Regions from separate parts of the Streptomyces sp. NPDC054975 genome, predicted to be linked through region 3. Evidence: riboswitches for the same ligand, from Rfam matches in the RefSeq annotation. Region 3 holds a riboswitch; each other region holds the start of a gene.
What was found. Region 3 has a riboswitch for cobalamin ahead of ACWF79_RS33000 (ribonucleoside-diphosphate reductase subunit alpha). Riboswitches for the same ligand answer to the same signal wherever they lie in the genome.

Region 1 (9,533 bases), on a different contig from region 3:
GCCGAGCGGCACCTCCACGCCCGCCTTCTTGAGCGCGGTCGCCGCGGCGGTGACCTCGGCCCAGGTCTTCGGCGGCTTCTTCGGGTCGAGGTCGGCCTTGCGGAACAGCTCGTTGTTGATCAGGAACATCCGCGCGCTGGACACGAACGGGATGCCGTAGCGGGTGTTGTCCTGGCTGCCGGCATCGGCCATGGCCGGGATGAGGTCCGCCTCGGTGGGCACCGAGAGCACGTCGGCGGCGGGGTGGAGCAGCCCGCTCTTCGCGAAGTCCGCATAGCCGCCGGTCTGAAGGATGTCGGGCTGGTCGCCGTTCTGGACCATGGTCTTGACCTGGGCGTCGATGTCGTTCCAGTTGATCACCTGGAGGTCGACCCTGATCTTGGGGTTCTTCTTCTCGAACGCCTTGATCACGTCCTGCCAGTACGCCTGGCTCGGGTTGTCGCCGTTGGATCCGTAGTCCGCCGCGAGGAACTTGATGGTGGTGATCCCGTCGGCCGAGGTCCCGGATCCGCCGCCCCCGCACCCCGCGAGCGAGAGGACGAGCGCACCGGTGACCCCGGCGGCGGACAGGGCGAAGAGACGTCGCGTCATGGCAGCTACCGCCTTGTGCAAGGAAGAGAGCGAGCATGCTCAGAACTGAGCAGGTCGCCGAGAATTGCTCAAGTTTGAGCACGCACTCTGGCCATTGTCACCTCCAGGCTCGGGGGAGTTACCCACTCGTGACCACGAAAGCGCTGTCTACTGTCGAGCGAAGGATCATGCGCGTTTTTGATTGAAACAAGGGCTCTATGAACACTTGACGTCATTCAGGGCGGCTGTTGTCATGGCGCCTCAGCACGTGTTGTCGGCGGGCGCCGCCGGTCGGCGCCCGCATGGCCGGAAAGGCGGCTGTGATGCAACGAAGTTCCGTACGACCCCCGCGTCGGCGGGGAGGAGGCCGGGCCCGCGGCAGACGCCCGGCGATCCTGGGCCTGGTCGCCGCCATGGTGGCGGCCGTGTTCTCCGTCGCCGGGCCCGTGTCCCCCGCCGCCGCGGCGAGCGCCGGAGACGCCACCGGTGCCAGCCAGTCCGGCAACACCGTCACGATCAGTACGTCGACGGCGGCCAAGGCCCGGGTGGTGATCGCCCGTCAGGACATCTTCCGGATATGGCTGTCACCCAACGGCACCTTCACCGACGACCCGGCCGGCAACGCCCTCGCGATCGACACCGACTTCGGCGCCGTGACGACGAGCGTCTCGGATGCCGGCGCGTACTACCGCATCACCACCCCGGCCATGAACATCCGGGTGAACAAGTCCCCGCTCCGCTTCTCCGTCTACCGGGCGGACAACACCACGCTCGTCTGGCAGGAGTCGCAGCCGCTGTCCTGGACCGGCACCCAGACCAGCCAGTACCTCTCCCAGGGCCCCGACGAGCAGTTCTACGGCACCGGCCTGCGCCTGGGTGAGTGGGCGCTGCGCGGCAAGACCGTTCCGGTCTCGGTCGCCAACACGTGGAAGGAGAACACCAACGCCAGCCCGGCGCCCTTCTACATGTCGACCAACGGATACGGCGTCATGCGCAACACCTGGGCGCCCGGTACGTACACCTTCGGCGCGCCCGGCACGTTCACGCACAACGAGAGCCGCTTCGACGCCTGGTACTTCGTCGGCGACTCCCTCAAGGGCGTGCTCGACGCGTACACGGACGTCAGCGGCAAGCCGTTCATGGCGCCGGCGTGGGGCTTCGAGCTCGGCAACGCCGACTGCTGGAACGCCTCCAACCCGGACTACACCGGTGACCACGACCGGGCGCGTCACCAGACCACGAAGGACGTCCTCGGGTACGCGGCCGACGCCCGCGCCGCCGACATGCCCTCCGGCTGGTTCCTGCCGAACGACGGCTACGGGTGCGGCTATGCGGACCTGAAGGCGACCGTCGACGGGCTCAAGGCGAAGGGCTTCCAGACGGGTCTGTGGACGTCCACCGGTCTCGCGAACATCGCCGACGAGGTCGGCACCGCCGGGAGCCGCGGGGTCAAGACCGACGTCGCCTGGATCGGCCCCGGCTACAAGTACGCCTTCGACGGTGTCCAGCAGGCGGTCGACGGCATCGAGAAGAACTCCGACGCCCGCCGCTACGTCTGGACGGTCGACGGCTGGGCCGGTACCCAGCGCAACGCGGTCGTCTGGACCGGCGACACGCCGGGCACCTGGGACGCCATGCGCTGGCACGTCCCGGCGATCGCGGGCGCGGGCCTGTCCGGGTTCAACTACGCCTCGGGTGACGTGGACGGCATCTTCCAGGGCAGCCCCAAGACGTACGTCCGCGATCTGCAGTGGAAGGCGCTCACCCCCGCTTTCATGACGATGTCCGGCTGGGGCGCCACCAACCCGGAGGCCGGTTACCAGGACAAGCAGCCTTGGCGGTTCTCCGACCCGTACCTGTCGATCAACCGCAAGTACCTCAAGCTGAAGATGCGGCTGATGCCGTACCTGTACTCGGCGAGCCGCGTCGCCACCGAGACCGGCACGCCCACGGTCCGCGCCATGGTGCTCGAGTACCCGAACGACCCCGTCGCGCGCGGCAACCAGACCAGCGGCCAGTTCATGTCCGGTGACTCGCTGCTCGTGGCCCCCGTCGTGACGGACACCACGACCCGCGACGGCATCTACCTCCCCGCCGGCACGTGGACCGACTACTGGACCGGGAAGACGTACTCCGGCCCGGGCTGGCTCAACGGCTACAACGCCCCGCTCGACACCCTCCCCGTCTTCGTCAAGGGCGGTGGCATCGTGCCGATGTGGCCGCAGATGAACTACACCGGCGAGAAGGCGGTCGACAAGCTCACCTACGACATCCATCCGCGCGGATCGTCCACGTTCACGCTGTACGAGGATGACGGCATCACCCGCGAGTACCAGAGCGGCGCGTACGCCAAGCAGAAGGTCGACGTCACCGCGCCGGCCTCCGGCACCGGCGACGTGAGCATCGCTGTCGGCGCGAGCACGGGTACGTACGACGGCAAGCCGGCCGCCCGTGGCTACGAGTTCACCGTCCACTCGGCCGCCGCGCCCACCGGCGTCACCGTCGGCGGCACGGCGCTCCCGGCGCTGACCTCCAAGGCCGCGTACGACGCCGCCGCAACCGGCTGGTACTTCGACCCCGCCGACCGCTCCGGCACCCTGTGGGTCAAGGCCGGCTCGAAGTCGGGGGCGTTCACCGTCACGGCGAACGGCCTGACGCTCCTCCCGGCGACGGCGGTGCCCGCGACGGGGCAGCCGATCTCGAAGGCCGCCTGGAAGGTCGCGTACGCCGACAGCCAGGAGACCTCGGCCGAGAACGGAGCCGCCGTGAACGCCATCGACGGCAACCCGGCCACGAAGTGGCACACCGCCTACTCCGGCGGCTCGGCCGCCGCGCTCCCCCACGAGCTCCAGATCGACCTGGGAGCGCGGTACGACGTCGACAGCCTGTCCTACCTGCCACGGCAGGACGGCGCGAGCAACGGGCGCATCGGGTCGTACGAGGTGTACGTCTCCGACACGACGGCGAGTTGGGGCAACCCGGTCGCCACGGGCGCCTTCGCCGACACCGCGGTCGAGAAGAAGGTCACCTTCGCGCCGAAGACCGGGCGTTACCTCCGTCTGAAGGCCCTGACCGAGGCGGGGAACCGGGGCCCGTGGACGAGCGCGGCCGAGATCTCCGCGACCGGCCGCGCCACGCCGCTCCCGGCGAACGCGACCCTGGTCAACGCCGCTTCCTCGTCCTGCGTCGACCTGCCCTACGGCACGACGACGCCTGGGAGCGAGCCGACGCTGTACGCCTGCCACGGCGGGACCAACCAGCGCTGGACGTTCACGGCCGGCGGCACGCTCACCGGCAAGGACGGCGTCTGCCTCGACGGCTCCGGCGCCACGGCCACGGTCCAGCCGTGCAACGGCTCCGCGGGCCAGAAGTGGCAGCTGGGTGCCCAGTCGACCGTGACCAGCGGCGGTCGCTGCCTGGCCCCGGTCGGATCGGGTACGGCCAACGGGACGAAGCTGACCCTCGCCACGTGCTCGGGCTCAGCGGCCCAGCGCTGGACCCTCGTGGCCTGATCCCGCCCTCCACCTGCGCCTCCGGCCCTGCTGTCCCAGTCCGGAGGCGCAGCCTTGCGAAAACCTAGACAGCCAAAGTTTTTGCGCTTACCGTGGCAGACCGGACGGTTTCGAGCCGTCGACCGCGCCCCGCCCCCCAGGCGCAAGGAGCCCTCCCCATGCACATCGCCGCCTCCCCCGTCGCCGCGCAGAGCGGCCCCCCGAGCGTCACTCCCCACCAGCCCTTGTACGGGGCCCGGCAGGCCGTGTCCGTCATGGCCGCGACCGTCGAGGCGGTCCCTTCGCTCCGGCGTTTCGCCCGGGACACGGCACGCTGCTGGAACCTGGGCGACCACGCCGACGAGGCCCTCACCGTGATCGTCACCGAACTCGTGACCAACGTCGTGCGGCACAGCGGCAGCCTCGATGTCGCCGTCCTTCTGACGACGACGGGAAGGACCGTGGCCGTCCAGGTCCAGGACACCGGACGGTGGCGCCGCCGACGCCCCCGCCTGCCCGGCGACGGCCTCGACGCGTGCTGCGGCCGAGGCCTGGGCCTGGTGCGCGCCTACGCCCTGGACTGCACCATCGTGCGGACCGCTCGCGGCACACGGGTGGTGGTGACCCTGGCTCCCGGAGCCGACGGCGCGCAGGAACCGCCGGAGGCGGACTACCCCGTCGCCTGAGGCCCGGACGCCCGCTCGTCCCCCAGGGCGTCCATCAGCACATCGCGCAGCCGTCCGATGTCCCCGGCCATGTCGATGGACGGCTCCAGCAGCCACTGGAGCTGCAGGCCGTCGGTCGCGGCCAGCAGGACCCGGGCGGCCCAGTCGGCGTCGCGGCCGGCGTCCGGCTCGGCGGACTCGAGCCCCGGGGGCGGACCGGCGACGAGCAGGGCCGCGATCTGCTCCCGCAGCCGGCGGTAGCGCTCGGTGAAGAACTCGTGCCCCGGGTGGTCCGGGTCGGCGGAGGCCGCCGCGATGTCCAGGAACAGTTTGACAAGCCCGGGCGTGGCGGCATTCTCCGCCAGCAACTCCGTGCGCCACAGCACCGTCTCCGGGCCGTACGCCTCGGCGGCGGAGGTGTCACGGGCTTCGATCACCGCGGCGAGCAGGGCTTCCCGGCTGCCGAAGTGGTGCAGCACCCCCGCGTCGGTCAACCCCACCCGCTGGGCGATGTCGCGCACCGACACCCCCCTGCTGCCCGCCTCGGCGTAGGCCGCCAGGGCGGCGTCGAGGATCTGCTGCCGCTTGGCGGCGGTCTTGGCGTAAGGCCCCCGGGACCCTCGTGTGCTCACTCAGGCACTCTAGCCCTCACCGACCCTAAAACCTTGACGCGCCACGTTTTCAGGGAAGCGACCGGTGCCCGAGCAGGTCCCGGCGGACCGGGCTTGTCACCTTCTCCCGGCCTTCACCGTCACCCGAGGCCGCATCGCCGGCATCCGGATCGTCGTCGACCCGGCCAAACTCGCCTCGATCCCTCTGCGCGCCCCGGTCTGAGCCGGTGTCACACGGCGGCGAGGCCCCGGCCACAGCACCACCCCGGGCGCCCAGGACACGTGACCTTGAGGGCCGCAAGCTCGATACTGCCGTAGGCCCCACCGCCAGGCTCTCAAGGAGAAAGCCCATGAGAATGCTGATCAACGTTCCGGAGACCGTCGTCGCCGACGCGCTGCGGGGCATGGCCGCCGCGCACCCCGAACTCACCGTCGATGTCGAGAACCGTGTCGTGCTGCGGAGGGACGCGCCCATCGCCGGGAAGGTGGCTCTGGTGTCCGGGGGCGGGTCCGGGCACGAGCCGTTGCACGGGGGGTTCGTGGGCCCCGGGATGCTGGCCGCCGCGTGTCCCGGGGAGGTGTTCACCTCGCCGGTGCCCGATCAGATGGTGCGGGCCGCCGCCGCGGTCGACAGCGGGGCCGGGGTGCTGTTCGTCGTCAAGAACTACACCGGTGACGTGCTCAACTTCGAGATGGCGGCCGAGCTCGCCGAGGACGAGGGCATCCAGGTCGCCAAGGTGCTGGTCGACGACGACGTGGCGGTGACGGACAGCCTGTACACGGCCGGGCGGCGGGGCACGGGGGCGACGCTCTTCGTGGAGAAGATCGCGGGAGCCGCCGCCGAGGAGGGGGCGCCGCTGGAGCGGGTGGAGGCGATCGCGCGGCGGGTGAACGAGCGGTCGCGGAGTCTCGGCGTGGCACTGAGCGCGTGCACCACGCCCGCGAAGGGCAGCCCCACCTTCGACCTCCCGGAAGGTGAGCTTGAGTTGGGGGTCGGAATCCATGGCGAGCCGGGGCGGGAGCGGCGCGCGATGATGACCTCGCGCGAGATCGCGGACTTCGCCGTCGACGCCGTACTGGAAGACCTGCGGCCGTCCGGGCCGGTCCTCGCCCTGGTGAACGGGATGGGGGCCACGCCCCTGCTCGAACTCTACGGATTCAACGCCGAGGTGCAGCGGGTGCTGACCGAGCGCGGGGTGCCCGTCGCCCGCACGCTCGTCGGGAACTACGTCACCTCGCTGGACATGGCAGGCTGCTCGGTGACGCTCTGCGAGGCCGACGAGGAGATGCTGCGGCTCTGGGACGCGCCCGTGCAGACGGCCGCGCTGCGCTGGGGCCGGTGAGAGAGGGATGTCCGAAGTGAACGAGCTCGACGCCGCGTTCTTCCGCCGCTGGCTGGCCACGGCAACGGCCGCCGTCGACCGTGAGGCCGAGCACCTCACGGAACTCGACTCGGCGATCGGCGACGCGGACCACGGCGCCAACCTGAAGCGGGGGTTCGCCGCCGTGACGGAGGTGCTGGACAAGGAGCCGCCCGCGACGCCGGGAGCCGTACTCACCGTCGCCGGACGGCAGTTGATCTCCACCGTGGGCGGCGCGTCCGGCCCGCTGTACGGGACGCTGCTGCGCCGCACCGGCAAGGCACTCGGCGAGGCGGAGTCCGTGACGCGGCAGGACCTGGCGTCGGCGCTGGCCGCCGGGGTCGAGGCCGTCGGCCGGCTCGGCGGGGCCCAGGTCGGCGACAAGACGATGCTGGACGCGCTCGTGCCCGCGGCGGAGGCGCTCGGCGACTCCTTCGCCGCCGCCCGGGACGCGGCCGAGCGCGGCGCCCTCGCGACCGTACCCCTCCAGGCACGCAAGGGCAGGGCGAGCTATCTGGGTGAGCGTTCCATCGGGCACCAGGACCCCGGCGCGACGTCGTCGGCGCTGCTGATCGCCGCGCTCGCGGAGGTGGCCGCCGCATGACCGGCCAGGTGGGCATCGTGCTGGTCTCGCACAGCGCGGCCGTGGCCGACGCCGTCGCCGCCCTGGCCCAGGGGCTCGCGGGCGGCGGGGCGACCGCGCCGGTCGCCGCCGCCGGAGGCGCTCCCGACGGGGGTCTGGGCACCAGCTCCGAGCGGATCGTGGAAGCAGCGAAGGCGGTCGACGGCGGTGCCGGGGTGGCCCTCCTCGTCGACCTCGGCAGCGCCGTCCTGACGGTCAAGGCGCTCCTCGCCGAGGGTGACGAACTGCCGGAGGGGGCGCGCCTCGTGGACGCCCCGTTCGTCGAGGGCGCGGTCGCCGCGCTCGTCACGGCGAGCGCCGGCGGGGACCTGGACGCGGTGACGGCAGCGGCGCAGGAGGCGTACACGTACCGGAAGGAGTGAGCGCGCACGAGAGGGGACGGGGGCGGGCGGGGGGCGCGCGGGAGATCCGTCACACACCGTCCGGGAGCGCACCCGTGTTGTGATGTAGCTGGTCAACCCACTAATGTCACAGCGCCTTGGTGTACGGGAAACCGGTGCGGTACCGGTGCGGCCCTCGCCACTGTGATCGGGAAGTCCGGCTCCATCCCCCTGGGGGGAAGCCACTGGACCGCCGCGGGAGACCGCGGCGGTGTGGGAAGGCGGAGCCGCGGCGGCATGACCCGTCAGCCAGGAGACCGGCCAAGGTGCGTTGTCCATCCACGAGGTGCTGGAGAGGGTCTCCCAACCATGCATATAGCCGAGGGGTATCTGCCCCCTGTGCACGCGGCCGCCTGGGGCGTCGCGTCCGCTCCCTTCGTCGTCCACGGCGTCCGCGCGCTGACCCGCGAGGTCAAGGCCAACCCCGAGTCCACCCTGCTGCTGGGCGCGTCCGGCGCGTTCACGTTCGTCCTGTCCGCTCTCAAGATCCCGTCCGTGACGGGCAGTTGCTCGCACCCGACCGGTACGGGCCTGGGCGCGATCCTGTTCCGTCCGCCGGTGATGGCGGTCCTCGGCACGATCACGCTGCTGTTCCAGGCGCTGCTGCTCGCGCACGGCGGGCTCACCACGCTCGGCGCCAATGTGTTCTCGATGGCGATCGTCGGGCCGTGGGCCGGATTCGGTACGTACTGGCTGCTGCGCCGCTTCGACGTGCCGCTCATGGTGAGTGTGTTCTTCGGCGCGTTCGTCGCCGACCTGTCGACGTACTGCGTGACCAGCGTCCAGCTCGCGCTGGCCTTCCCCGACCCGGGCAGCGGTGTGGCCGGGGCGCTCGCCAAGTTCGGCGGGATCTTCGCCGTGACGCAGCTGCCGCTCGCGGTCAGCGAGGGTCTGCTGACCGTGCTCGTCATGCGGCTGCTCACCCAGTCCAGCAAGGGGGATCTGACCCGGCTCGGGATTCTGCTCCCGTCCCGTAAGAAGGCCGACACCGCGGAGGCGAGCGCCCGATGAGCCGGAACGCGAAGATCAACTCCCTGATTCTGCTCGTCGTCGCGGCTCTGGCGGTGCTGCCGCTGGTCCTGGGCCTCGGCGACCACAAGGAGGAACCGTTCACCGGAGCCGACGGCGAGGCGGAGGCGGCGATCACGGAGATCGCTCCCGACTACGAACCGTGGTTCAGCCCGCTCTACGAGCCCGCCTCCGGTGAGATCGAGTCGGCCCTCTTCGCCCTTCAGGCGGCACTCGGCGCCGGCGTGCTGGCGTACTACTTCGGCGTGCACAGGGGCCGCAAGCAGGGCGAGGCCCGGGCCGAGGCGAAGGCGCTGCAGTCGGCGTCGGACGACACGTAACCGCCGGTGCTGCCGATCGACGCGGCGGCGCACAGCAGTCGCTGGCGCCGCCGTCATCCGTGCGAGAAGGCCGTGCTCGGCTTCGGCCTGACGCTGTGCGCGGTCTGTCTGCCGCCGTGGCCCGGTGCCGTTCTGGTCGCGGCGGCCACCCTGGTCGTCCTTCTCGGTCCGGCGGGGGTGCCGGGGCGTCAGCTGTGGCGCGCGTTCCGTATCCCACTGGGCTTCTGTGTGACCGGGGCGATCCCGCTGCTGTTCGAGGTGGGAGGGGACCGGGGACTCGTCGTGCTCGCGCAGGACGGGCCGGTCCACGCCGGTGAGCTGCTGCTGCGGACGTCGTCCGCGTCCCTGGGCGTGCTGCTGTTCGCCTTCACCACGCCCGTGTCCGATGTCCTGCCGCGCCTGGTGCGGGCCGGGGTCCCGGCGCCCGTGGTGGATGTGGCGTTGGTGATGTACCGGATCAGCT
Region 2 (9,533 bases), on a different contig from region 3:
CAGCGTGGCGACGGCGGCCGAGCACTACGCGCGCCTCGTCGGGGACCGTCCCGGGACCGTCCTGCGGCCGCTGGTGTCCAACCTGTTCGAGGAGTTCCCCGACTCCGCCCGGCTGGACGTCATCACCTTCAACCCGCCCGCGGTCTCCACACGGCCCAGCGACGACCCGACGGTGGTCCGGAACGTCTGCGTCGGCGCCGAGATCGTCCTGCGCTTCTTCGACCAGATCGTCACCCGCGACCTGCTCGCCCCGGAGGGCGAGATCTACCTGATCGTGTCCAACACCGCCGAGCTCAAGCGGATCGTCGGCCACGGGATCGAGGTGGGCTTCCGCCCCGAGATCCTGCACCGCCAGACCTGGGAGGGCGACAACTGTCAGGCGTACCTCTTCAAGCTGAGCCGTCACGCCGCCGCCTGACCGTCCGACCAGGAGGAGAAGGACATGCACGAGCACATAGCCGAGGCCGTCAAGGAACCCGATGTCGTCACCGTCCCGCCGGGGGCGATCTGTCTGCGCTTCGAGACGATGAAGCTGTACTCGGCACTCGGCGCGGTACGCCACCTGCTGGAGACCGGGCAGATCAAGCCCGGTGACACTCTTGTCGACAGTTCCAGCGGCATCTACGCCCACGCGTTGGCGCTGGCCTGTCACCGCTACGGCCTCCACTGCCACATCGTCGGGTCCACGACGGTGGACCGCACGCTCCGCGTCCAGCTGGAGATCCTGGGCGCCACCCTGGAGCAGGTCCGCCCGTCGAAGAACCTGCGCCTCGACCAGAATCTGCGCGTCGAGCGGATCGGCGAACTGCTGCGGGAGAACCCGCATTACCACTGGATGCGGCAGTACCACGACGACATCCACTACCTCGGCTACCGCGACGTCGCCGACCTGATCCGCAAGGAGGTCCCGGAGGGGCCCCTCTCCCTCGTCGGAGGGGTCGGCACCGGGGCGTCCACCGGGGCCATCGCCACGTATCTGCGTGAGGCGGGCCGCGACGTGGCGCTCGTCGGCGTCCAGCCGTTCGGCAGCGTCACCTTCGGCGCCGAGCACGTCCTGGACCCGGACATGATCATCGCCGGTATCGGCAGCTCCATCCCGTTCCAGAACGTCCGGCACGACCTGTACGACCGCATCCACTGGGTCAACTTCGACTACGCCATGTCGGGCGCCGTCGAACTCCTCCGGGCCAGCGGCATCTTCGCCGGTCTGTCGGCCGGCGCCGCCTATCTCGCCACGCTCTGGGAACGCGAGCGCGACACCGACCGGACGTACGTCTTCCTCGCCGCCGACACCGGGCACCGCTACGTGGACAGCGCCTACGCCCACCACCCCGAGGCCGTGGGCCTCGGCTCCATGCGCCCCCACGAGGTCACGGCGCAGGGCGAGTTGCGCCATCCGTGGTCCGCGATGGACTGGCCGCCCGCCCCGGACAGCACGCTGCTGCGTGGCGCTCCCGCCCTGGTGCCCGAGAGGGCCTAGCGTCCACGCCGCCGGGGCCGACGAAGCCCCGGAGCGCCGCCTGGCACCCGGACCATCCGTACGGGTACTGCCGCGCTCCCCTGCCCGCCCGTCCCACCACCCGTATCCCTCCCACCCCCGAGAAAGAACGTCGCCATGCCTCCCTCACAGCCCCAGTCCGTCTCCGAACTCCAGGAGGCCGTCCTCGACGGTGCCTTCGGTCCCCGCCCCCAGGAGCTGGCCGTCACCAGCGCGTTCTGGCTCCACCACACCACGCGGCTGGCCGGCAGCCAGGTCACGTACCGCAACCACTACCTGCTGCTGAGGTCCGGCGACGCCTTCGGCGCCTGCTCCTTCGAAGCCGGCGAACTCGCCCCCGACTTCTGCGCCGACGCCTCGGGACACACCCTCGACACCCTCGTCCGGCACGCGTCGGCGCCGGTGCGCATCGCCGCGCTCGACGCCTACCTCGGTCGCGTACAGCCGCACCGCGACGCGCCGGGCGCCGAGACCGTCACCCTGCCCACCGGTACACCGGAGACCCGGGCACAGGCCAGGGACGCAGCCGTCGCCGGACTCCTCGACATCGAGCCCGGGGCGAAGGTGGCGCTCATCGGCGTCGTCAACCCGCTCGTCGCGGCGATACGCGAGCAGGGCGGCGTCCCGCTGCCCTGCGACTTCAACCTGCGCACCACCCACTGGGGCGACCCGGTGACCACCGACATGGCGGAGGTCCTGGCCTCGGCGGACGCCGTGGTCGCCACCGGCATGACCCTCGGCAACGACAGCTTCGACCAGATCCTCGAGCACTGCCGCAAGCAGGAGATCCCGCTGGTTGTGTACGCGCAGACCGGCAGCGCCGTCGCGCGGGCCTTCCTGGGCGCGGGCGTGAGCGCGCTGTCCGCCGAGCCCTTCCCCTTCTCCCAGTTCAGCGCCGACGAGACCGCGCTGTACCGGTACCGGGCGGGCCAGGCATGAGCAGCGAGACCCAGGAGACCGTGAGCGGCGCGAGCGCGGGTGTGCGCGCGGGCGACGCAGCCGTACCGAGCGACCTGAGGATGACGCGCCTCCTGTGGCCGTTCATGCTCGCCTCGGCCGTGGGGCTGGTGCCCTTCACGATCTACAGCACCTTCCTCGTTCCCATCGCGCACGCGGCGGACGGCGGTGTCGCCGCCCTCGGCCAGCTGCGCGGGCTCGGCGGTCTGGCGGCCCTGGCCGTGGGCACCGCGCTGGCGCCGCTGATCGACCGCGTCCGCAAGGAGTGGGCGGCGGCGGGCGGGCTCGCCGTCCTCGCCGTCTCGGCCGCGCTCGGCGCGAGCGGTGACTTCCTGCTGCTCGCGGCCTTCTGCCTGCTCGTCGGCGCCGGTACGGCCGTACTCAACCCGGCGCTCACCGCGGCCGCCGCCGATCGGTTCGACACCGACGCCGCCGCGGGCCGCGCGGCGACCCTCATCACGGCCACGCAGTCTCTGACCGCCCTGCTCGCGGCGCCCCTCGTGGCCGTGCCCGCTCTGCTGTGGGGGTGGCAGGGTGACCTGTGGGCGATCGCCGCGATCGCGGCCGTACTCGCCCTGTACTTCCTGCTGCGAGGCCGCCGTCGCGACGACGGGCCCGACGCGAACGCGGAGGCAGCGGACAAGCCGAAGAAGCCGGGGTACCTGGAGTCCTTCCGTCTTCTGGGAGCGCTTCCCGGAGTGGTCCCGCTGCTGCTGGTCGCCATGCTGCGCACGGCGGCGTTCATGGGGTACCTCGCCTACCTCGCGGCCTTCTACGACGAGCGTTTCGGTCTCGGGCCGGAGACGTTCGCGATCGTGTGGACGCTCAGCGGTGCCTCGTTCTTCCTCGGGAACCTGTTCGCCGGCCGGCTGCTGAGCGCCGAGCGGCCGAGGATCTCCAACGAGCGGCTGATGACGCTCGCGCTGCTGGTGGCGCTGTCCGCCCTGGTCGGGGTCTTCTTCACGCAGTCGCTGCTGCTGGCCCTGCCGTTGACGGCGCTCATCGGTGTCGGGCACGCGACGGTGGCGGCCTGCGTCACCACGCTGCTCGTCCGGCGGTGCGGCTCGTTGCGCGGGACCGCGCTGAGCATCAACGCCGCCGGCATGAGCTTCGGCGTCTTCCTCGGCGCCGGGCTCGGTGGCGTGGGACTCGCGCTCGGCGGGTACCCGGGCACGGCGGCCGCCCTGGGCGGGCTGACCCTCGTGGCGATCGTCCTCGCCCGCGTGGTGGCCAGGTCCTCCACGCCCGCCGCGGGCGACTGAGACGGCGCGCAAAGGGCCTGGGGAGCGCGCCGTGTCCGCGTCCGCAGGCCCTGTGGCGTCCCTACCGCTTCAGGTTCCGCAACTCGGCGGCCAAGGAGGCGATCGCCGCCGGGTTGCGCGGGCTCTCCACCAGTTCCACGTAGTCGAGGACGACGATGCGGTCGTTCTTGATCGCCGAAACGCCCGCGAGCGGCGGGTAGGACTTCAGGAACTGCCGCTTCTGCTCCGCGCTGACGTCACCGTAGTCGTTGATGACGATGACCTCGGGGTCCCGCTCGACGACGGTCTCCCAACCGACCGTCGTCCAGCTGTCCTTGAGGTCCTTCATGACGTGGTCGCCCCCCGCCTTGGTGATGATGTCGTGCGGCCCCGCGTAGGCGCCGGACGTCAGGGGCCTGTCGCGGCCGGCGTCGTAGAGGAAGACACGCGGCCGGTCGGCGCCCTTCGGGGCCTTCGCCTGCGCTTCGGCCACCTGCTTCTGGAAGGTCGCGACGAGGGCTTCGGCGCGGTCCTCGACATCGAAGAGCCTCCCCAGGTTGCGCAGATCCACGTACAGCGCCTCGAGCGGCGGCATCACGCCCCGTGCCGTGCCGCGCCCGTTGCGGCACGACTCGGTCAGCACGTACGAGCCGACGCCCACACTCTTCAGCTCCGCGGGGGTGAACCCCTCCCCCTCGTTGAAGCCGTAGTTCCAGCCCGCGAAGACCAGGTCGGCGCGGGAGTCGAGGACCAGCTCCTTGTTGATCGTCTTCTTCGACAGCCAGGTGGTCTTCCCGTAGGCGTCCTTCCAGGGGACGGAGTCGAGATCTCCCTTGTCGTCGGGCATGACGTAGCCCGCCATGCGGTCCTCCAGGCCGAGCGCGAACATGATCTCCGTGATGCCGACGTCATTGGTGACCACCCGCTTGGGTGCGGCGTCGTAGGTCTTCTTCTCGCCGCAGTTGTCGATGGTCACGGGGTAGTGGCCGGCTGCCTTGGCCGCGCCCTCCCCGCTGCCCTGCGAGGTGACCTCGGCACCGCAGCCGCTGAGCGCGAGAGCCGTGGCGAGCAGGAGGGTGGCGGGGCGTGGAAGAGAGCGCATGACGTGTTCCTCACGAGGTGGGAAGGGCGGGCGGGAGACGGTCGAAGAGCAGTTGCGGGGCCCCGGATTCGGGGTGCGGCACGCGGTGCGCCCGTACGCCGAAGACCCCGGCCAGCAGTTCGGGTGTCAGTACCTCGTGCGGAGCGCCGGAGGCGACGATCCGGCCGCGCTGGATCACGTACAGCAGGTCGCAGTGGACGGCGGCGAGGTTGAGGTCGTGGAGTGCGGTGAGCACCGTGATCCGGCTGTCCCGTACCAGGGACAGCACCTCCAACTGCTGGGCGATGTCGAGGTGGTTGGTGGGTTCGTCGAGGACGAGCACCTGCGGTTGCTGGGCCAGGGCGCGGGCGATCAGGACCCGTTGCTTCTCCCCGCCCGAGAGCGTGAGGAAGCCGCGGTCGGCGAGGTGGCCTGCGCCGACCCGTGCCAACGCGGCCTCGCACGTCTGCCGGTCCTCGGCCGTGGTGCGGGCGGCCGCGCTCTGGTGCGGCAACCGCCCCATCGCCACGACCTCGGTGACCGTGAAGTCGAACTCGGCGACGGACTCCTGGGGAAGGGCGGCCAGGCGCCGGGCGCCCTCCCGCGCGCTCATGGCGTGCAGATCCTGCCCGTCCAGCCGGACCGTGCCGGCCGTCGGGCGCAGCGCCCGGTAGACGCACCGCAGCAGGCTGGACTTCCCGCTGCCGTTGGGTCCGACCAGCCCGACGAGCTCGCCTTCGCCCGCCCGCAGAGTGACGTCCTCCACGAGCTTCGCGCCCGCGAGCGCCACGGTCAGGTCGTCGATGTCGATCCTCATCAGGAGCCTCCGAAGCTGTACGACCGGTGTCTCATCAGCAGGACGAAGCACGGCACGCCGATCACCGCGGTGAGCACGCCCACGGGAAGTTCCGTCGGTGCCATCACGACGCGGGAGAGGATGTCCACCCAGATCATCAGCACCGCGCCCACGAGAGGTGCGACGGCCAGCACCCGCCGGTGGTCGGCGCCGACCAGCATGCGTACGCCGTGGGGAACCATCAGCCCGACGAAGCCGATGGCACCGCTGACGGCGACCACGGCGCCGGTGACGGCCGCGGAGACCACGAAGAGCTCCTTGCGCAGCCACCCCGCGTCCACGCCCAGGGCGGCCGCCGTCTCGTCGCCCATGGCGAGCGCGTTCAGTCGGCGTGCCGACAGCGCGAGGCGGACGAGGCCGGCGAGCACGGCGCCCGCGGCGATGGGCAGGGAGGCCCAGTCGGCCCCGCCGAGGCTGCCGAGCATCCACATCATCGCGGAGCGGGCGGCCTCGCCGTGCTCGGCCGCGAAGACCATGAACGTGGTGACGGCCGAGAAGCCGTAGTACATCGCGCTGCCCGTGAGGACCAGCCGCATCGGGGTCAGACCGCGAGCGGTGCGGGCGATCGCGTACACCAGCACCATGGCGAGGAGCGCGGAGAGGAACGCGGCCGTGGACAGCGCCCAGATGCCGAGCGCGCCCAGCGCGCCGAAGAGCAGGACGGCGTTGGCTCCGACAGCGGCGCCCGACGAGATGCCGAGGACGAACGGATCGGCGAGCGCGTTGCGGACCATCGCCTGCACGGCGACCCCGACGGCCGAGAGTCCCGCGCCGACGACCGCGGCCAACAGGGCGCGTGGGAAGCGCAGTTCCCAGACGATGGTGTACGCCGACACCTCGTCGGGGGTGATCGCTCCACCCGTCAGCCCGGCCCGGAGGTGATGGAGCACCTCGCCCCAGGAGAGACCCGAAGCCCCGATCCCCGCCCCGCAGGCGAGGGAGAGCACCAGCGCGGCGCACAGGGCGACGAGAAGAGGCGGCAGGGGGACGCGCCGTGGCGGGGCAGGCCCGGTTCCCGTGCGAGGGGCGTCCGGCGGCGCGGCGATGCCGCTCTGTTCGACGGGTAGGGCCACGGCGGGTCGCCTTCGCCTTGGGCCGTGCCACACGTCAGGGAGCAGCCGACGACGCGGTACGTCCGGCGCAGCGCCCTCTCGCAGTCCACGGCGAGCTGTCAGGAGCCTTCACCGCCGCGGGTAATCGGGCTCACGGGTGCGCGGACCTGCGTACAGGTTCGTCACTCCGCCTACCGTTGCGGGTCAGCGCCGGACTTCGACCGGACTTCCCCCGCGGGGCGTTGGCAGCTTATCGCGCTCCCGGCGGTGCGCCGCCATCAGGCGAGAGCGTTCACCGCGAGGGTGAAGACGAAGGGAAGCCGGGCCGCGGCCGGCACGATCCTCTCTGCCAGCCAGGGCTGTTGGCGAGCCCGCACCAGGCAGTCGGTCAGCAGCCTGTGCCGGAAGGTCGCTTGCTGCCACGCGGCCTCGTACGCCCCGGGCGAGCCGCGGCGCAGCTGGTCGATCAGCACCCTGGCACCGGCGAGAGCCAGGGAGACACCCTCGCCGGTCAGCGCGTCGACGTATCCGGCGGCGTCGCCCACGAGCAGGACGCGCCCGTGGACGCGTGTACGTACCTTCTGGCGGAGGGGACCCGCACCGCGCACATCGCCGACCGCGGCCTGCCGGGGCAGTGTGGCGGCGAGTTCGGGAAAGCCGGTCAGCTGCTCGTCGAACGGGGCGCGACGGGAGGTCAGGAGCGCGACGCCCAGGAGCTGTGGTCCGAGCGGGGTCACGTACGCCTCACCGTAAGGCCCCCAATGGACCTCGACGTACGGGGAAGGCGGCGCCACGGCGTAGTGCCGGCGGAGCCCGTAACGCGGGGTGCCCGCGTCGGGCACCCCGAGGCCGAGCGAACGCCGCACCGGCGAGTGCAGCCCGTCGGCGGCGACCAGCCAGTCGGCGCGCACTCCCGTGGCGCTGTCCAGGACGCCCTCGGCGTCCTGGCGCACGTCCCGCACGCGCAGCGGCAGGACGGGAACTCCGGCGGCGAGGACGGCCGTGTGCAGGGCTGCGTGCAGGGCGGTGCGCCGCACTCCCAGGCCGGAGCCGTGCCGGAACTCGGCCTGGGCGTGGTGCGGGCCCTGCCGGTAACGGATGCCGGCGATCGGCCGGCCGGGCACGTCCAGTCCCAACGCGCGCAGTTCCCTGACGGCCCCGGGCATCAGCCCCTCCCCGCAGGCCTTGTCGACGGGCATCGCGCGCGGTTCCGCCACCACGACGTCGAACCCCGCCCGCACGGCGTGGAGCGCGGTGGCCAGTCCCGCCGGACCGCCGCCCGCGATCAGCAGGTCGTGCGTGCGGGTCACGCCGCGATCGCCCGGCCCAGGGCGGCGTTCTCGCACCGGACGCGGACGGCGAGCAACAGGGCGTTGGCCACGGTGAACACGACGGCGGTCAGCCACGCGGAGTGCACCAGGGGCAGCGCCGCGATCTCGGCGACGACCGCGACGTAGTTCGGGTGGCGCGCGAAGCGGTAGGGCCCGGCCTGCACGAGACGCGCGCCCGGGACGACGATGACACGCGTGTTCCAGTACGGCCCCAGGGTCATGACGCACCACCAGCGCAGCGCCTGGGCCAGGACGACGACGGCCACCATGGTCCAGCCGAGAAGCGGCAGGAACGGCCGGTCCGTCAGCCAGGGCTCGATCAGACAGCTCGCGAGGAGAGCCGTGTGCAGGGCCACCATGACCGGGTAGTGACCACGGCCGTACTCGACTCCGAGACGGGCGAAGGTCCAGGCCGCGTTGCGTCGCGCGACGACGAGTTCGACGAGGCGTTCCGCGGCGACGGCCGCCAGGAGCAGGGTGTACCAGAGCATGATCGGGGCTTCCTCACCAGCGCAGCAGGACGAACTCGACACAGAAGCCGGGGCCCATCGCCATCATCAGCCCCCACGAACCCGGCGGCGGAGGGTGGCCGGTGGTGACGTCCTCCAGGATCCGCAGCACCGAGGCGGAGGACATGTTCCCCGAGGCGGCCAAGGCCCGGCGGGCGGAGTCGAGGGCTCTCTCCGGGAGGTCCAAGGTGTGGGCCACGGCCGTGAGGATCCGCGGGCCCCCGGGATGGCAGAGCCAGACCCCGATGTCGTCGGGGACCAGGCCATGGGCGGTGAGGAAGGCCCGGAGGTCCGGCCCGATCCGGGCCGTGACGACGTCGGGGATGCCCGCGTCCACCACCGGGCGGAACCCTCCCGCCCCGATCGCCCAGCCCAGCAGGTGCTCGGTGTCCGGGTAGAGGAGGCTGCGGGTGGCCACCACCGTCGGCCGGCCGGGCCGGCGGTCGTCCGCGTGAGCGGTGTGCGCGACGACCGCCGCCGCGCCGTCGCCGAAGAGGGCACCGGCGACGAGGTTGGCCGGTGAGTCGTCGCGCTGCTGCAGGGTGAGCGAGCACAGTTCCACGCTGAGCAGCACGGCCACGTCGCCGCGATGGCCGCGCAGGTAGTCGTGGAGCCGGGCGAGACCGGCGGCTCCCGCCACGCATCCGAGACCGAAGACGGGGATCCGCTTGACGTCCGGCCGCATGCCCATGCGTGACGCGAGCCGGGCGTCGAGCGACGGCGCGGCGATTCCGGTGATGGACGTGCACACCAGGAGGTCGACGTCCGAGGGAGAGAGCCCGGCGGCTTCGAGCGCGGACGCCAGTGCCCGTTCACCGAGTTCCAGGCCGGCGGCCATCCACGCGGCGTTGGCCTCGCCGAAGTCCCGCATGGCGGCGTACCGGTCGAGCGGGAGGGCGAGGTGCCGGGTCCGCACGCCGGAGGCGCCGTGCAGCCGCCGCAGCAGGGCGCGGTCCGCTCCCGGGGCGAGGCAGAGGTCACCGATCAGCTCCGTGAGCTCGCTCTGGT
Region 3 (9,533 bases):
TGGAGCAGCTCGCCGCCGACGCCGGCTTCGCCGCCGAGGACTGGTCCTCGTCGGTCCGGCTGCTCTGCCGCGCCTGCTCGGAGTCGACCATGCCGAGCGCCGAGGGCGAGGGCGAGCACCTGGACCCGCACGACCACAGCGAGCCGGGCCACCCCGGACCGCTCGGCCACCGCTCGCCCGGCGAGCTCTGGGTCCCCGAACGGGAGTGCGGAATCGCCGCGCCCGTGGGCCTGGTCCGCGGCCTGCTCGACGGCTGGGTGGCGGACAGTCCGGACAGCAGGGAATGGCGCGATCTCGAAGAGGTCTGCTGATCCATCTGCTGATCCCGCCCAGATCCTGCCCTTAGGCTGTACGGGACCATTGACTGGGGTTCTGAGGAAGGCGTGCGGCGGAAATGGCGCAGCAGGAGACTGACGAGCAGATCAACGACGGTTTCGTCGTCGACACGGAGGACTGCGAGGCGCGTGAGCTCGCGTACCGCGAGCGGGGCACGGCGCGTCCGATCACCGTCGTCGGCAACCCGGTGCTGCACCGCGAGTGCAAGGACGTCACCGAGTTCGACGACAAGCTCGCCGCGCTGATCGACGACATGTTCGCCAGCCAGAAGGCCGCCGAGGGCGTGGGCCTGGCCGCGAACCAGATCGGTGTCGACCTCAAGGTCTTCGTCTACGACTGCCCCGACGACGAGGGCGTCCGCCACACCGGCGTCGTCGTCAACCCGGTGCTCCAGGACCTCCCGGCCGACCGCCGCAACCTGGACGACTCCAACGAGGGCTGCCTCTCCGTCCCGACCGCGTACGCCGCGCTGGCCCGCCCGGACTACGCCGAGGTGCACGGCCAGGACGCCCAGGGCAACCCGATCAAGGTCCGGGGCACCGGCTACTTCGCCCGCTGCCTCCAGCACGAGACGGACCACCTGTACGGCTTCCTGTACATCGACAAGCTCTCCAAGCGCGACCGCAAGGACGCGCTGCGCCAGATGGAAGAGGGCACCCCGCGCTACGAGACCGTCCCGAACGACTGACCTCGGCGTACGACGAAGGGCCCCGCTCCCCCCGGAGCGGGGCCCTTCGCCGTACCGGCGAGGCTCAGAAGTCCTCGTCCAGGTCCACCGAGCCCTCGACCGCCACCTGGTAGGCGGACGGGCGGCGCTCGAAGAAGTTCGTCAGCTCCTGGACGCCCTGGAGCTCCATGAACGCGAACGGGTTCTCGGAGCCGTAGACCGGCGCGAAGCCGAGACGGACCAGGCGCTGGTCGGCGACGCACTGGAGGTACTCGCGCATCGACTCGGTGTTCATGCCCGGCAGGCCGTCGCCGCACAGGTCACGGCCGAACTGCAGCTCCGCCTCCACGGCCTCCTTCAGCATGTCGGTGACCTGCTGCTGGAGGGCGTCGTCGAAGAGCTCCGGCTCCTCCTTGCGGACGGTGTCCACGACCTCGAAGGCGAAGTTCATGTGCATCGTCTCGTCGCGGAACACCCAGTTGGTGCCGGTCGCGAGACCGTGCAGCAGACCGCGCGAGCGGAACCAGTACACGTAGGCGAAGGCGCCGTAGAAGAACAGGCCCTCGATGCACGCCGCGAAGCAGATCAGGTTGAGCAGGAAGCGGCGGCGGTCGGCCTGGGTCTCCAGGCGCTCGATCTTCTCGACCGAGTCCATCCACTTGAAGCAGAACTGCGCCTTCTCGCGGATGGAGGGGATGTTCTCCACCGCGTCGAAGGCCGCCGCGCGGTCCTCCGGGTCGGGCAGGTAGGTGTCGAGCAGCGTCAGATAGAACTGGACGTGCACGGCCTCCTCGAACAGCTGGCGCGAGAGGTACAGGCGCGCCTCGGGGGAGTTGATGTGCTTGTACAGCGTCAGCACGAGGTTGTTCGCCACGATCGAGTCGCCGGTCGCGAAGAACGCGACCAGCCGGCCGATCATGTGCTGCTCACCCGGCGTCAGCTTGGCGAGGTCGGCGACGTCCGAGTGGAGGTCGACCTCCTCCACGGTCCAGGTGTTCTTGATCGCGTCGCGGTAGCGCTCGTAGAAGTCCGGGTAGCGCATCGGACGCAGGGTCAGCTCGAAGCCCGGGTCCAGCAGGTTCTTCTGTTCGTTGGAGCTCATTACTGGCAGGCCTCGCAGGACTCGGGGTTCTCAAGGGAGCAGGCGACGGCGTCGGGGTCGGCGGCCTGCTGGACGGGGATGGGGGCGGTGGCGGTGGCGGTCGCCGACGCCTGAGCGGCGCGGGCGATCCGCGTCGCCGGGCGGGAGCGCAGGTAGTACGTCGTCTTCAGGCCCTGCTTCCAGGCGTACGCGTACATCGACGACAGCTTGCCGATCGTCGGCGTCTCCAGGAACAGGTTCAGGGACTGCGACTGGTCCAGGAACGGGGTGCGGGCCGCAGCCATGTCGATCAGACCGCGCTGCGGGATCTCCCACGCCGTCCGGTACAGCTCGCGCACCTCGGCCGGGATCCAGCTGAACCCCTGCACCGAGCCGCTCGCCTCGCGCAGCGCCTCACGGGTCTGCGCGTCCCACACGCCGAGCTTCTTCAGCTCGTCCACGAGGTACGCGTTGACCTGGAGGAACTCACCGCTCAGCGTCTCGCGCTTGAACAGGTTGGAGACCTGCGGCTCGATGCACTCGTACACGCCCGCGATCGAGGCGATCGTCGCCGTCGGCGCGATGGCGAGCAGCAGGCTGTTGCGCATGCCGACGCTCGCGATCCGCTCGCGCAGCGCGGCCCAGCGCTCGGGCCAGTTGAGCTCGACGTCGTAGTGGTCGGGGTGCAGGACACCGCGCGCGGCGCGGGTCTTGTCCCAGGCCGGCACCGGGCCGTTGCGCTCGGCGAGGTCGGCGGAGGCCTCGTACGCGGCGAGCATGATCCGCTCGGCGATACGGGTGGACAGCGCACGCGCCTCGGGGGAGTCGAACGGCAGCTTCAGCTGGAAGAAGACGTCCTGGAGGCCCATCGCGCCCAGGCCCACCGGGCGCCAGCGGGCGTTGGAGCGGCCGGCCTGCTCGGTCGGGTAGAAGTTGATGTCCACGACCCGGTCGAGGAAGGTGACGGCCGTACGGACGGTCTCGTCCAGCCGGTCCCAGTCGATGTCGCCGCCGGTGACGAAGGCACCCAGGTTGACCGAGCCCAGGTTGCAGACCGCCGTCTCGCCGTCGTCCGTGACCTCCAGGATCTCCGTGCAGAGGTTGGAGGAGTGGACCGTGTGGCCCGGCTCGGCGGTCTGGTTGGCCGTACGGTTCGAGGCGTCCTTGAAGGTCATCCAGCCGTTGCCGGTCTGGGCCAGGGTCCGCATCATCCGGCCGTACAGGTCACGGGCCGGCATGGTCTTGCGGGCCAGGCCCTTCGCCTCGGCGGCGCGGTACGCGGCGTCGAACTCCTCGCCCCACAGGTCGACGAGCTCGGGCACGTCCGCCGGGGAGAACAGCGACCACTCGGCGTCGGCGTTGACCCGGCGCATGAACTCGTCCGGGATCCAGTGCGCGAGGTTCAGGTTGTGCGTACGCCGGGCGTCCTCACCGGTGTTGTCCCGCAGCTCCAGGAACTCCTCGATGTCCGCGTGCCAGGTCTCCAGGTAGACCGCGGCCGCGCCCTTGCGCCGCCCGCCCTGGTTCACGGCCGCCACCGAGGCGTCCAGCGTCTTCAGGAACGGCACGATGCCGTTGGAGTGCCCGTTGGTGCCGCGGATCAGCGAACCGCGGGCGCGGACGCGGGAGTACGACAGGCCGATGCCGCCCGCGTGCTTCGAGAGGCGCGCGACCTGGTGGTACCGGTCGTAGATGGAGTCCAGCTCGTCCTGCGGGGAGTCCAGCAGGTAGCAGGAGGACATCTGAGGGTGGCGGGTGCCGGAGTTGAAGAGCGTGGGGGAGGAGGGCAGGTAGTCCAGCCGGCTCATCAGCCCGTACAGCGCGGCGACCTCGTCCAGCGCGCGGGTGGAGTCGTTCTCCGCGAGACCGCAGGCCACCCGGAGCATGAAGTGCTGCGGGGTCTCGATCACCTTGCGGGTGATCGGGTGGCGCAGGAGGTAGCGCGAGTAGAGGGTGCGCAGACCGAAGTAGCCGAAGCGGTCGTCCGCGGCGTCGTCGACGAGCGCGTCGAGGCGCTCGGCGTGCAGCGTGACGAAGTCGGCCGTGCGGTCGGCGATCAGGCCCTCGCGGTGCCCCACGGCGACCGAGGCGGAGAAGCGGACCGAGCCCTGGGAGGCGGCCTCGTCCGCGATCGTGATCGTCAGCAACCGGGCGGCGAGCCGGGAGTAGGCGGGGTCCTCGGCGATGAGACCCGCGGCCGCCTCGGTGGCCAGCTCGCGCAGCTCCGCCTCGTCCGAACCGGCGTTGCGGCCGCGCAGCGCGGCGGCGGCGACCTTGCCGGGGTCGGTGTCGGGGAGGTCGGCGGTGAGGTGGGTCAGGGTCCGCAGAAGCACGGTCCCGGGTCCGTCGCTCTCGTTACCGTCGCTCTCGATCGCTGCGGCCGGATCGGCGGGCGCGATGGTCACGTGGGGCTCTCCCTCGCTCGGCTCGGGGCCGGGCGGAGGGAGGCGGGCAGCGGCCATCCCCGTACGCAGGGCTGCGCCGCGCCGCGGCCCACTCCGCGAGGCCCGGACGTCTGTGGCACCCGGAACGGAAGGACCGGGCGCGCTGTCGGCAGGTCTTCGGACTGACCGGACGGACGAAGCCGTCAAAAGCACACCGTTGCGGGACAGTTCCGGATTCGCACCGGATTCCCCTGCGACGACAGCGAGGTCGAGCATACATGTGGGGGGCGCCGCTCGTGGCACCCCCCACATGTTGTGTCGCGTCGCGTCACAGCTCCAGGGCGTAGGTGAGCAGCGGGACTATGTCCGGTATCGGCGACCAGTCCCGTTCCGGGGTGCGTACGAATCCCATCCGCTCGTACACGCGGTGGGCGGCGGCCATTTCGGGGTCGGTCGAGAGCACGATCCGGACACAGCCGGGCAGCGCCCGGGCCCGCTCCACGCACGCCCGGACCAGTGCCTCGCCGATGCCCCGGCCGCGCGCGTCGGGGGCGACCACCAGCATCCGGAACTCGGCCTCGTCGGCCCGCGCCACGTCCGCCCAGCGCGTGCCGCCCCGCACGAAGGTGACGCCGCCGAGGATCCGGCCCGCGCCGTCGTCGGCGACGAGCACCTCGGCCTCCGCGGCCCGACCGGCGACGTCCGCGAGGACGGGCAGATAGGGGTCCTCCGCGCCGAAGAACAGCAGCCCGTCGCCCAGGTAGGTCCCCGCCGTCAGTTCGCCGAGCGTCTCGTACTCCTCGGGCCGTACCGCCCTGATCGTGATGTCCATGGCCCGAGTCTGCCCGGAGGCACGGCGAAGGGCCCGTGGATTTCCGCTCGGAAACCCCGGGCCCTTCGCGTGGTGCGCTACGGCGTCAGTGCGTGCTCGCGCCGAGCTTCGGCATCTCGGTCTCGACGCCCGGGTCGCCGGCGTCCGCCGTGTAGTCCGACGGCGAGGTCTCGTCCACGCCCTCCGGCGCCTTGACGGCCTTCAGGACGAAGGTCAGGACGACGGTGACGACGACGTTGATCACGAAGGCGGTGAGGCCGATGTAGCCGATCTCGCCGATGCCCGGGATCTCGGCGGACGAGCCGCCGAAGTGCTTCTGGGTCGGGCTGGCCACGCCGTACGCCGCCGCCGTGCCGTAGACCATGCCGACCGCCCAGCCGGCGAGCAGCGCCCAGCGGTGGAACCAGCGGGTGAACAGGCCGCCGACCAGGGCCGGGAGGGTCTGCAGGATCCAGATGCCGCCGAGCAGCTGGAAGTTGATGGCGACCGTCTTGTCCATGGTGAGGACGAAGGCCAGCGCGCCGACCTTGACCAGCAGCGACACCAGCTTGGACACCTTGGTCTCCTGCTCCGGCGTGGCGTCCGGCTTCAGGAAGTCCTTGTAGATGTTCCGGGTGAAGAGGTTGGCGGCGGCGATCGACATGATCGCGGCCGGCACCAGGGCGCCGATGCCGATGGCGGCGAAGGCCACGCCCGCGAACCAGTCCGGGAACATGGTCTCGAACAGCTGCGGGATCGCCAGCTGACCGTTGGAGACCTTGACCCCGGCGGCGATCGCCATGAAGCCGAGCAGCGCGAGCAGACCCAGCATCAGTGAGTACAGCGGCAGGATCGTGGTGTTGCGGCGGATCACGTCACGGCTGCGCGAGGAGAGCGTCGCCGTGATCGAGTGCGGGTACATGAAGAGCGCGAGCGCCGAGCCGAGCGCGAGCGTCGCGTAGCCCCACTGACCCATCTCGCCCGGCACCAGCGCGCCACGCGGCTTGTCGGTCGCCGGGTTGACCGTCGCGTACGCCTCGCCGGCCTTGGCGAAGATCTCGTCGAAGCCGCCCAGCTTGATCGGGATGTAGATGATCGCCACCGCGATGACGATGTAGATCAGGGTGTCCTTGACGAAGGCGATGAGCGCCGGGGCGCGCAGACCCGAGGAGTAGGTGTACGCGGCGAGGACACCGAAGGCGATGAGCAGCGGCAGGTCCTTGATGAACCAGTGCGTGTTCTCCCCGCCGCCCACGCCCATCACGTCCAGGACGGCCTGGATGCCGACGAGCTGGAGCGCGATGTACGGCATGGTCGCGAGGATGCCGGTGAGGGCGACCGCGAGGGACAGGCCCTTGGAGCCGAAGCGGCCGCGGACGAAGTCCGAGGTGGTGACGTACCCGTGCTTGTGCGACACCGACCAGAGGCGGGGCAGGAAGGTGAAGATCAGCGGGTAGACCAGGATCGTGTAGGGCACGGCGAAGAAGCCGGCCGCGCCTGCCGCGTAGATCGCCGCGGGGACGGCGACGAAGGTGTACGCGGTGTAGAGGTCGCCGCCCAGCAGGAACCAGGTGACCCAGGTGCCGAACGACCGCCCGCCGAGGCCCCATTCGTCGAGGCTGTTCTCGTTCTCGGCCCTGCGCCAGCGCGAGGCGAGGAAGCCCATGACCGTGACGGCCAGGAAGAAGAATATGAAGACGGCGAGTGCGACGCCGTTCACGCCGTCCTTCATCGCGACGCACCTGCCTTCCGGGCGCGCTGGTCACGCTGCCAGAGCTTGTACGCGACCATCGTCAGCGCGGTCGAGATGAGCACCCACGCCATCTGGTACCAGTAGAAGAACGGGATGCCGATGAAGGTCGGCTCGACCTTCGCGTACGAACTCACCCAGAGCATCGCCACGAACGGGGCGAACAGGCAGAGCGCCACGACGACCCGTAGGGGTGTGACGGTTGGTTGTCTTCCCTGCGACTCTTCCGACATACGGCGAACCATCCCCTCACTGATCACCTGTGTAATGCGCAGGAAATCTAGGGGACGGTTTCGCTGTATGGAACCCCCGTCCGAATAACGGACAGGGGGTGTGCGGTCTTTTGTCAGCCGTTGGGGCGCTTGAGCCTGGCAACGAACTTGTATCGATCGCCGCGGTACACCGAACGTACCCACTCGACGGGCTCGCCCTGGGCGTCCAGCGAGTGGCGGGAGAGCATCAGCATCGGCAGGCCCACGTCCGTACCGAGCAGGCCGGCCTCGCGCGGGGTGGCGAGCGAGGTCTCGATGGTCTCCTCGGCCTCGGCGAGGTGCACGTCGTACACCTCGGCGAGCGCGGTGTAGAGCGAGGTGTACTTCACCAGCGAACGGCGCAGCGCCGGGAAGCGCTTGGCCGAAAGGTGCGTGGTCTCGATCGCCATCGGCTCGCCGCTCGCCAGCCGCAGCCGCTCGATCCGCAGGACGCGCCCGCCGGGGGAGATGTCGAGCAGCCCGGCGAGGGTGTCGTCGGCGGTCACGTAGCCGATGTCGAGCAACTGGGAGGTGGGCTCCAGGCCCTGGGCGCGCATGTCCTCGGTGTAGGAGGTGAGCTGCAGCGCCTGCGAGACCTTGGGCTTGGCGACGAACGTGCCCTTGCCCTGGATCCGTTCCAGCCGGCCCTCGACGACCAGCTCCTGGAGGGCCTGGCGCACGGTGGTGCGCGAGGTGTCGAACTCGGCGGCCAGGGTGCGCTCGGGCGGGACGGGGGTGCCGGGCGGCAGGGTCTCCGTCATGTCGAGCAAATGCCGCTTCAGTCGGTAGTACTTGGGCACGCGCGCGGTGCGGGTGGCGACCCCGCCCTCTTTGTCCGTGCCGCCCGCGTCCGTGGCCATGGCCTGCCTTCCCGACTCCTGTGCTGCTGCCGTCACCGGCTCCTCCGTCTGTCGCGGCTCACATGGTGGCACGGACCGGTCACGGGTCGTCGCCCTCCCTCAGGTGTCGGTCCGATAACGGACGCGACTGCCCTTCTTATACACCCTTGACACCCCTAAAGGTCTAGGCCAAGCTCCCGGTACTGGTCTAAACCATTAAAGACCAGGTCCCAGCCCCACGAGCACTACTCGACGTATGTCTTCGCGCGGTGGGGGGGTTGCAGGCATCCCTGAGGAGGGTGGCGTGAAGCGCAAGCTCATCGCGGCGATCGGCGTCGCGGGCATCATGGTCGGCGTCGCGGCATGCGGCGGTACCGACAAGAGCGGGGACAACGCCGGCGGAGACGCCAAGGAGCTGACCGTCTGGCTGACGGTCGACGCCCAGAACAACTGGCCCGAGCTGGTCAAGGCCGCCGACGACGCGGTGACGAAGAAGCACCCGGGCATCACGATCAAGCACGAGTACTACGGCTGGCCGGACAAGAACACCAAGCTCGACGCGGTGCTCGCCACGGACAAGGCCCCGGACGTTGTCGAGATGGGCAACTCCGAGATGATCAGCTACATGGCCAAGGGTGCCTTCGCCGAGGTCGACGCCTCGAAGTTCGAGAACTCGGACAAGTGGCTCGACGCCCTCAAGGACTCGGTCACCTACAACGGCAAGACCTACGGCGTCCCCTACTACGCCGGTGGCCGCGTGGGCACCTGGCGCAAGGACATCGCCGCCGAGGCGGGCGTCAAGGCCGCCCCGAAGACCTGGACCGAGCTGACCGCCGCGCTCGACGCCATCCAGAAGAAGAAGGGCGACAAGTTCAGCGCCTGGTACCAGCCGTCGCCCGACTGGTACGCCGCGATGTCCTTCGTCTTCGACGCCGGCGGCTCCATCGCCAAGCAGGAGGGCGAGACCTGGAAGGCGAACCTCTCCTCGCCGGAGTCGGTCAAGGGCCTCAACGAGTACAAGAACATCGTCGACAAGTACATGCACGGCGACAAGACCAAGGACGAGTCCGACCGCCCGGTCGTCTTCGGCCAGGGCAACGCCGCCACGATGTTCGCCGCCGGCTGGGAGGGCGCCACCGCGGCCGACCCGAAGAGCGACAAGGTCGGCGGGCTGAAGGACAAGCTCGAGAACTTCGTGATGCCCGGCCCGTCCGGCAAGAACCTCCCGGTCTTCCTCGGCGGCTCGGACCTGGCCATCCCGGTCAAGTCCAAGGCGCAGGGCGTCGCGGCCGAGTGGATCGCCGCCTTCACCGGCGCCGAGGGCCAGAAGGGCCTCGTCGCCAAGGGCAACCTGCCCAACAACAAGGCGGACCTCGCCCCGCTGAAGGCCGACCCGGCCACGACGGTCGCGGCC

Region 1: linked by a shared signal. The riboswitch ahead of ACWF79_RS15240 (energy-coupling factor ABC transporter permease) and the one ahead of ACWF79_RS33000 (ribonucleoside-diphosphate reductase subunit alpha) in region 3 are both predicted to bind cobalamin.
Region 2: linked by a shared signal. The riboswitch ahead of ACWF79_RS13045 (FecCD family ABC transporter permease) and the one ahead of ACWF79_RS33000 (ribonucleoside-diphosphate reductase subunit alpha) in region 3 are both predicted to bind cobalamin.

Annotation. Positions count from the first base shown of each region.
Region 1 covers NZ_JBSGWV010000013.1:31,482-41,014, forward strand. Annotated here, with positions in the region: gene ACWF79_RS15200 (extracellular solute-binding protein) at 1-591, opposite strand, end outside; gene ACWF79_RS15205 (TIM-barrel domain-containing protein) at 894-4,082, shown strand; gene ACWF79_RS15210 (ATP-binding protein) at 4,241-4,747, shown strand; gene ACWF79_RS15215 (TetR/AcrR family transcriptional regulator) at 4,732-5,358, opposite strand; gene ACWF79_RS15220 (hypothetical protein) at 5,423-5,560, shown strand; gene dhaK (dihydroxyacetone kinase subunit DhaK) at 5,688-6,680, shown strand; gene dhaL (dihydroxyacetone kinase subunit DhaL) at 6,688-7,302, shown strand; gene ACWF79_RS15235 (PTS-dependent dihydroxyacetone kinase phosphotransferase subunit DhaM) at 7,299-7,703, shown strand; cobalamin riboswitch at 7,804-8,001, shown strand; gene ACWF79_RS15240 (energy-coupling factor ABC transporter permease) at 8,031-8,732, shown strand; gene ACWF79_RS15245 (energy-coupling factor ABC transporter substrate-binding protein) at 8,729-9,070, shown strand; gene cbiQ (cobalt ECF transporter T component CbiQ) at 9,077-9,533, shown strand, end outside.
Region 2 covers NZ_JBSGWV010000010.1:39,004-48,536, forward strand. Annotated here, with positions in the region: gene ACWF79_RS13015 (methyltransferase) at 1-418, shown strand, start outside; gene ACWF79_RS13020 (pyridoxal-phosphate dependent enzyme) at 443-1,480, shown strand; gene ACWF79_RS13025 (Rossmann-like domain-containing protein) at 1,616-2,437, shown strand; gene ACWF79_RS13030 (MFS transporter) at 2,434-3,717, shown strand; gene ACWF79_RS13035 (ABC transporter substrate-binding protein) at 3,779-4,798, opposite strand; gene ACWF79_RS13040 (ABC transporter ATP-binding protein) at 4,809-5,594, opposite strand; gene ACWF79_RS13045 (FecCD family ABC transporter permease) at 5,594-6,706, opposite strand; cobalamin riboswitch at 6,804-6,940, opposite strand; gene ACWF79_RS13050 (NAD(P)/FAD-dependent oxidoreductase) at 6,964-7,995, opposite strand; gene ACWF79_RS13055 (isoprenylcysteine carboxyl methyltransferase family protein) at 7,992-8,507, opposite strand; gene ACWF79_RS13060 (type III polyketide synthase) at 8,521-9,533, opposite strand, start outside.
Region 3 covers NZ_JBSGWV010000074.1:3,673-13,205, reverse strand. Annotated here, with positions in the region: gene ACWF79_RS33015 (tetratricopeptide repeat protein) at 1-311, shown strand, start outside; gene def (peptide deformylase) at 395-1,024, shown strand; gene ACWF79_RS33005 (ribonucleotide-diphosphate reductase subunit beta) at 1,089-2,105, opposite strand; gene ACWF79_RS33000 (ribonucleoside-diphosphate reductase subunit alpha) at 2,105-4,489, opposite strand; cobalamin riboswitch at 4,620-4,744, opposite strand; gene ACWF79_RS32995 (GNAT family N-acetyltransferase) at 4,797-5,300, opposite strand; gene mctP (monocarboxylate uptake permease MctP) at 5,386-7,011, opposite strand; gene ACWF79_RS32985 (DUF3311 domain-containing protein) at 7,008-7,262, opposite strand; gene ACWF79_RS32980 (GntR family transcriptional regulator) at 7,376-8,140, opposite strand; gene ACWF79_RS32975 (extracellular solute-binding protein) at 8,424-9,533, shown strand, end outside.